2 regions of the Streptomyces sp. NPDC059582 genome follow, and region 1 is predicted to be linked to the other one. Evidence: riboswitches for the same ligand, from Rfam matches in the RefSeq annotation. Region 1 holds a riboswitch; the other holds the start of a gene.

Region 1 (3,513 bases):
TTGACCGGACGGCCGGTGAGCGACTGGGCGTACGTCGTCCAGCGCACGGTCATCGGCTCCGGGCGGGAGATGTCACCGGCGAGGATCGGCGGCCGGACGTGACGGGTGCCGTACGACTGCACCCAGCCGTGCTGGGTGGCGAGGTAACCCGTGAGCTGTTCGGCGAAGTACTGCACCATGTCGTTGCGTTCGGGCTCGCCGTGCACCAGGACGTCCAGGCCGGTCTTCTCCTGGAAGGAGATCACCTCCTGGATCTCGGCCCTGATGCGCTCCTCGTAGCCGGCCGTGTCGATGCGGCCCGCGCGCAGATCGGCCCGCGCGGTGCGCAGTTCGCCGGTCTGCGGGAACGAGCCGATGGTGGTGGTCGGCAGCAGGGGCAGGCCGAGGTGGGCGCGCTGGGCCGCGGCCCGCTCGCCGTACGGCTGGGAACGGCGGCCGGCGGCGTCCGTGACCGCGGCGGTCCGCGCCCGTACGGCGGGGTCGCGGGTGATGGGCGAACCGGCGCGGGAGGCGAGGTCGGCGCGGTTGGCGGCGAGTTCCGCGGTGATCGTGCCGGTGCCCTCGGCGAGGCCCTTGGCGAGGGTCACGATCTCGGTGGTCTTCTGCCGGGCGAAGGCGAGCCAGCGCAGGATCTGCGGCTCGATGTCGTGTTCGACGCAGGCGTCGAGCGGGACGTGGAGCAGCGAGCAGGAGGCCGAGACGTCGACCTGGTCGGCCAGTCCCAGCAGGGTCCCCAGGGTGGTGAGGGACTTCTCCAGGTCGTTGACCCAGATGTTGCGGCCGTTGACGACTCCGGCGACCAGACGCTTGCCGGGCAGCCCGCCCACCGCGGCCAGCGCGTCCAGGTTGGCCGCGGCGGCCTCGGTGAAGTCGAGCGCGAGCCCGTCCACCGGCGCCTTGGCCAGCACCGGCAGGGCGTCGCCGAGCCGGTCGAAGTAGGAGGCGACCAGCAGCTTCGGCCGGTCGGCGAGGCCGCCGAGCTCACGGTAGGCGCGGGCGGCGGCGTTCAGTTCGGCCGGGGTGCGGTCCTGGACCAGGGCGGGCTCGTCCAACTGCGCCCACTGTGCGCCGGCCGCGCGCAGGTCGGCGAGGACCTGCGCGTACACCGGCAGCAGACGGTCGAGCAGGGTGAGCGGGTCGAAGTCGGCGGCGACACCCGGGGCGGGCTTGGCGAGCAGCAGGTAGGTGACGGGACCGACCAGGACGGGCCGGGCGGCCAGGCCCACGGAGAGCGCCTGCGTCAGTTCCCCGACCTGCTTGGCCGAGTCGGCCGTGAACACGGTGTCCGGGCCCAGCTCGGGTACCAGATAGTGGTAGTTCGTGTCGAACCACTTGGTCATCTCCAGCGGCGCCACGTCCTGGGTACCGCGCGCCATGGCGAAGTAGCCGTCCAGAGCGTCCGCCTCGACGGCGGCCCGGTGGCGTGCGGGGACGGCGCCGACCATGACGCTGGTGTCCAGCACGTGGTCGTAGTACGAGAAGTCGCCGGTGGGCACCTCGTCGATGCCGGCCTCGGCCAGTCGGTGCCAGTTCGTGCGGCGCAGTTCGGCGGCGGTGTCCCGGAGGGCGTCCGCGGTGACGCGGCCCTTCCAGTAGCCCTCGACGGCCTTCTTCAGTTCCCGGTTCTGTCCCTGCCGGGGGTAGCCGTGCACGGTGGCCCGTGCTGCCGCGGCTGCGGGCTTGCTGGTCACGGAGATCTCCTTCGCGAGATGAATCCCTGAGATCCCGGAGACGGGACGAGAGCGCGAAGGGCGACGACCGGACGGTGCGACCTCGCGTGACAGGGCGCGGTCGTCTCCGCCTGGTGTGTTCGCCGACCTGCCCTCGAGGTCACCGGGATGTCCGCGCACGAGTCGTCCGCACGCGGGCAGTCGGCAGGTCTTCGGACTCGCGGGCACGTCCTCGTCATGCGAGTTCCGTGCGGCTTCGGACCAAGTCGCGCGAAGTCGTACGTCGTACTCGTACGAGGACATCTACTGGCCGTCGCTTCCCAGACCCTGTTCTCGGACCCAGTGCGTATGACGGCGGTCGTTCCCGCTCACCGCTGCGGGGCAGTCCCGGATTCCCACCGGGTTCCCTCTTACGACGCATCCCGCCTGGCGGACGGGGCGAACCAGCTGCACCCGCCACCCTAGGGGACGGCGGCACGTGTGCCGTGTCACGTCCGTCATTCGGATGGTGAGGTGGGCCACGTGGCGGACAGGCGTGGAACGGACCGTGGGCGGGAAGCGCACCCCAGCGCCTCCCGCCCCGCCCTCCGCGTCCCGGCAGCCGCCGCGTCCCTCGGCCGGCGAGGCCGTCCCGGGCCCCTCAGCCCGGTCGAACCAGGCCGCTCACCCCTGGTCGTAGACGTGGAACCCACGGCCGGCCTTACGGCCCAGCAGCCCGGCCTCCACCATCCGCTGGAGCAGCGGGGGAGGCGCGTAGAGAGGTTCCTTGAACTCGTCGTAGAGCGACTCGGCGATCGCGGCGACGGTGTCGAGCCCGATCAGGTCCGCCAGCCTCAGCGGGCCCATGGGGTGGGAGCAGCCCAGTTCCATGCCGGTGTCGATGTCGCCGGCGGTGGCGAAGCCGGACTCCGCCATCCGGATCGCCGACAGGAGGTACGGGACGAGCAGCGCGTTGACGACGAAGCCGGCCCGGTCCCGGGAGCGGATGACGGTCTTTCCCAGTACACGGGTGGCGAAGTCCGTGACCGTGGCGGCCGTCCGCGCCGAGGTGTGCAACGAGGTCACGACCTCCACCAGGGGCAGGACCGGGACCGGGTTGAAGAAGTGCAGTCCCACGACCCGGTCCGCCCGGCCGGTCGCCGTGCCGAGCCGCATGACGGGGAGGGAGGAGGTGTTCGTCGCCAGGACGGCCGACGGATCCTCGACGATCTTGTCGAGGGCGGCGAAGACCTCGGTCTTGGCGTCGGGGTTCTCCACCACCGCCTCGACCACGAGCTGCCGGTCGGCCAGGTCGTCGAGGCTCCCGCTGAACACCGTCCGGGTGAGCGCGTCCCGCGCGGCGGACTCCTCCAGCCTGCCGCGCCGCACCGCCCGCTCCAGCGACGCCGCCACCCGGTCGCGCGCGGCACGGGCCGCGACCGCGTCCGCCTCGCACACCACCGTGTCCAGGCCGGCCCGCGCGCACACCTCGGCGATGCCCGCGCCCATCTGGCCGCCGCCGACCACGCCGACCCGTCGGATCTCCGCGCCCGTCCGACCGTCGCCGACCCGCCGGATTCCCGCGCTCACGACCGCTCCTCCGTCCGCCGGACCAGGTGGCGCGCATAGGCGTCCGGAGTGAAGAACATGGGCAACTCGGCGGCCAGGGAAGTCCGTTCGAAGAGCGCGCGGATGTCGTCGACGGGCGCCCACGGATACTCGGCGCCCAGCGCCGCGCTCTCCTCGTCCAGCACCCGCAGGACCGTCTCCCGGTCGATCACCCGGTGCCGCAGCCACTGCCAGATCTGCACCCGGGCGATCTCCGCGGTGGCCGCGTCCTCCATCAGGCCGTACAGCGCGACGG
Region 2 (3,513 bases), on a different contig from region 1:
GTCGCGGCGGCACGCGTGTCCGCCGCTGTGCCGGGCCGTGCGGCCAGGGAGTGTTTCGAAAGTCCCGTCCGGCCCGCGACGCCTGGCACGGCACCGCGCCGCGTTGTCGGGATCATCCGCGTACGCCCAGTACGCGGACGACTCTCCGCCTTGCGACGCACCGCACCAGACGCCGCGAGCCCCGCCCTCCGGGCGAACGACGCTGCTTCCGAAACACGCCCTAGTCACGCCCGCGCCGCCGGACCTGCCAGAACGCCGCCGCCGCCAGGACGGCCACCGTCGCGCAACCGGCCGTCAGGCCCACCGACGGGCCCCCGCCCGTGGTGTGCTTGCTCGCCGCCGCGGTCGCCGTCGCCGTGCTCTTCGGCTTCCCGTTCGCCGACACCTGCTCGCCGCAGCCCTGTTCCGGGTAGCCCGCGATCGCGCACAGCAGGGCGTTGGTGTCGTAGCGCAGTGGCCTCGCGACCGCTGCCAGGGCCTCCGCCGTGGTCGCGGCGGAGGCTACCCGGGCGCAGGCCGTCCGGCTCACGGGCGGGGTCTCGCCGGAGGGCGCGTCGGACGCCGTACCGAAGTCGATGACCAGGGCGACCCGCTTGTGGCCGTCCCGGGCCGGTGTCCTCGCGCAGATCGTCGCGAAGTCGGCCGTGCCGCGTGGCCGGGTCGCGTCCTGGGAGTCCGCGCTGACCGCGAAGCGGAAGCCCTGGACGTCGCCGTCCGAGGGGCGCGCGGTCGACGGGCCCTGGGTGGCGTACGTCCAGCCCTCGCCCGCGCGGTCCCAGAAGGACCAGTAGCGGTAGCCGGTGGCCTGCGCCTGGCCGGCCGCTCCCAGCAGGGGGAGCAGGACGGCCAGGAGCAGGACGGCGGCGGCACGGCGGCGGCTCACGACCGGCGCTTCCTGACGCGGCCGAAGAGCAGGAATCCGACGGCGACGACGACGGCGAGCAGGACGCCGCCCGCGATCCACACGACCTTGCCGGTGCCGGAGGAGTCGGAGGCCGCCGAGCTCTTGGAGTCGCCGGCGGCCCCGGAGTCCTTGGCGTCGGGTACGAACACGGGGCCCGGGCCGGTCGCGTCGAGGAGCTTCACCAGGTCCTGGCCGCCGAAGTCGCGCGGGTCGTGGCCGGCGGCGTTCGCGGCGAGGATCAGCTGCGCGTACGCCGCCGGGCCGCCCTGCTGCGCCCACTTCGCGGAGTCGGCCTGGAGCCAGCGCACGGCCGGGACCGCGGCCTCGCCCTGGTGGGCGGTCGCGAGCGCGACGACCGCGTCGGCGGTGTTGCCGTAGTCGGGCTGGTCGTCGGCGCCGGGCAGCGCCGACGTCAGGTGGCCGTCCGAGGCCAGCTCCTTGGCGAGGTAGGCGGCGCCGTTGCGAGCGGCCTGCGCGGCGTCGGCGGCCGCGTCCTTGCAGGTGAGGTCGGTCGCGTTCGGCTGCGGGTCGGCACCCGCCAGGCCCTTGCCGAGGGCGGCGACCACGGCTGCCGCGGTAGCGTCCGCGTTGGCCGTGAGCGCGCCCTTCTTGTCGGGCTGGTAGGCGAAGGCGCCCGCTCCGTCGCCGGTGCAGGGCAGCGCGAGCTTCAGCAGGGCGTCGTACGGGGACTTGCCGCCCTTGCGGACGTCCTGCGGCTTCTCGCCCGTCGCCGACAGCGCGCCGACGACCACGGCGGTGGAGTTGGCGTCGCTGGCGCCGCCCGGCGCGTAGCCCCAGCCGCCGTCCGCGTTCTGCACGGACTTCAGCCAGGCCACGGCCTTGCCGGTGACGGGGTCGTGGTTGCCGAGCGCGGCGAGGGCCTGGACGGCGGCGGACGTGCTGTTGGTGTCGACCATGAGCTTGGCGTCGCAGGCCTTGGCGGTGTCGGCGCGGAACGCGGCGAACGACCCGTTCGCGCACTGCTGCCCGATCAGCCAGGCGATGGCCGACGAGGCGGGCCGCACGCCCACGGTGTCCTGCGCGAGCAGGGCGAGGGACTGCCGCCAGACACCGTCGTACGTGGGGTCGGTGCGGCCGTAGAGGCCGGTGGGTATCGCCACCGACGGGGACGGGGACGGGTCGGCGGCGACGGCGGGCGTGGCGGCGCCGATCACGGCGGCGGCGGCCAGGACCGCGGCGCTGCGGCGGACGTTCATGATCGGCGGGTGCCTCTCCCTGTGGGGAGCCGGGCGACGCGGGGCACCCCCGGGCGGCTCGGCTCCGTAGACCTCGACGGTGCCGTGCACCGGCGGACGGCCGGTGCGCGTAAGCCGGTCACGAACCGTACGGAGCGATCCGGCTCGCCACCCTGCGGTGGCTCACGGCTGCGGGTCAGCGCCGGAATTGCACCGGCTTCCCCCCGTACGGGTGTGATGACGACGCCGCCACTCTACCGGCCCGTAGGAAAGGGCCGAGGGGCGGCTGTGAGGGCGGGCGGACGGGTGGCGGCCCGGGCGCGGGGCGGCTTCGCCACGGGGCGAGCGGTTCGCGCCGTCCCGTACGGGTCACACCGCTATGTAAGGGTCACACCGCCACGTACGTCACCGGCTCGCTCCCCGTCACCGACTCCGCCCGTCCCAGTTTCACCAGTCGCCGCAGATGGGCCTCGGCCTCCGAGACCGCGATGTTCCGTGATCCGTAGGGGATCTGGTCCCAGGGGCGGTTCCACTCCATGCGTTCGGCGACCTGCCACGGGGTGAGGGGTTCGGCGAGCAGGGCGAGCAGGCCGTCGAGCCGGTCCTCGTGATGGGCCAGCAACTCCCGTACGCGGGAGGTCGCGTCGGTGAAGGTGTACTGGTGGGCCGGGAGCACGTCGGCGGGGGCGAGGCGGCCGACGCGTTCGAGGGAGTCGAGGTAGTCGCCCAGCGGGTCGGTGACGGTGATGTCGTCCGGGTCCTCGTACAGGCCGATGTGCGGGGTGATCCCCGGGAGCAGGTGGTCGCCGGAGAACAGGCGCCCGTGGCCCGGGAGTCGAGAAGGGTGCTCCTCCTCCAGGTGGAGGCAGACATGGCCGGGGGTGTGACCCGGGGTCCAGACGGCGCGCAGCCGGCGGCCCGGCAGGTCGAGCAGTTCGCCGGGGACGATCTCCCGGTCGGGCAGGGCGGGGGAGAAGCCGGGCAGGGTGCGACGGGGGCGGGCGGTGCGCAGCGGGGCCACGTGCTCCTCGGGGGCGCCGGCGGCGGCGAGCTTGTCCCGCATGTACGTGAACCAGCGGTCGGGGCGGGTCTCGCGGGTCCTGCGGACGATGGAGATGTCCGCCGCGTGCATCGCGACCCAGGCGCCGGAGGCCTCGCGCACCCGGCCGGACAGACCGTGGTGGTCGGGGTGGTGGTGGGTGATCACCACGCCGTGGAGCCCGGCGACCGACGTGCCGCAGGCGGTGAGGCCCTCGGCGAGGGTGTCCCAGGACGCCGGGTCGTCCCAGCCGGTGTCGATCAGCACCGGGCCGCGGTCGGTGTCGACGACGTACACGAGGGTGTGGCCGAGGGGGTTGTCCGGGATGGGGACCTCGATGGACCGTACGCCGCCGCCGTGGTCGTGCACCTGCG

What was found. Region 1 has a riboswitch for cobalamin ahead of metE (5-methyltetrahydropteroyltriglutamate--homocysteine S-methyltransferase). Riboswitches for the same ligand answer to the same signal wherever they lie in the genome.
Region 2: it holds a riboswitch for cobalamin, as region 1 does, so the genes downstream of both, ACFV0T_RS21395 (prenyltransferase/squalene oxidase repeat-containing protein) here and metE (5-methyltetrahydropteroyltriglutamate--homocysteine S-methyltransferase) in region 1, are expected to answer to the same signal.

What each region holds. Positions count from the first base shown of each region.
Region 1 covers NZ_JBHWCC010000003.1:217,703-221,215, reverse strand. The annotation lists gene metE (5-methyltetrahydropteroyltriglutamate--homocysteine S-methyltransferase) at 1-1,691, opposite strand, end outside; cobalamin riboswitch at 1,856-2,133, opposite strand; gene ACFV0T_RS04585 (3-hydroxybutyryl-CoA dehydrogenase) at 2,334-3,239, opposite strand; gene aceB (malate synthase A) at 3,236-3,513, opposite strand, start outside.
Region 2 covers NZ_JBHWCC010000024.1:83,289-86,801, forward strand. The annotation lists gene ACFV0T_RS21390 (SCO2322 family protein) at 221-883, opposite strand; gene ACFV0T_RS21395 (prenyltransferase/squalene oxidase repeat-containing protein) at 880-2,121, opposite strand; cobalamin riboswitch at 2,237-2,372, opposite strand; gene ACFV0T_RS21400 (MBL fold metallo-hydrolase) at 2,489-3,513, opposite strand, start outside.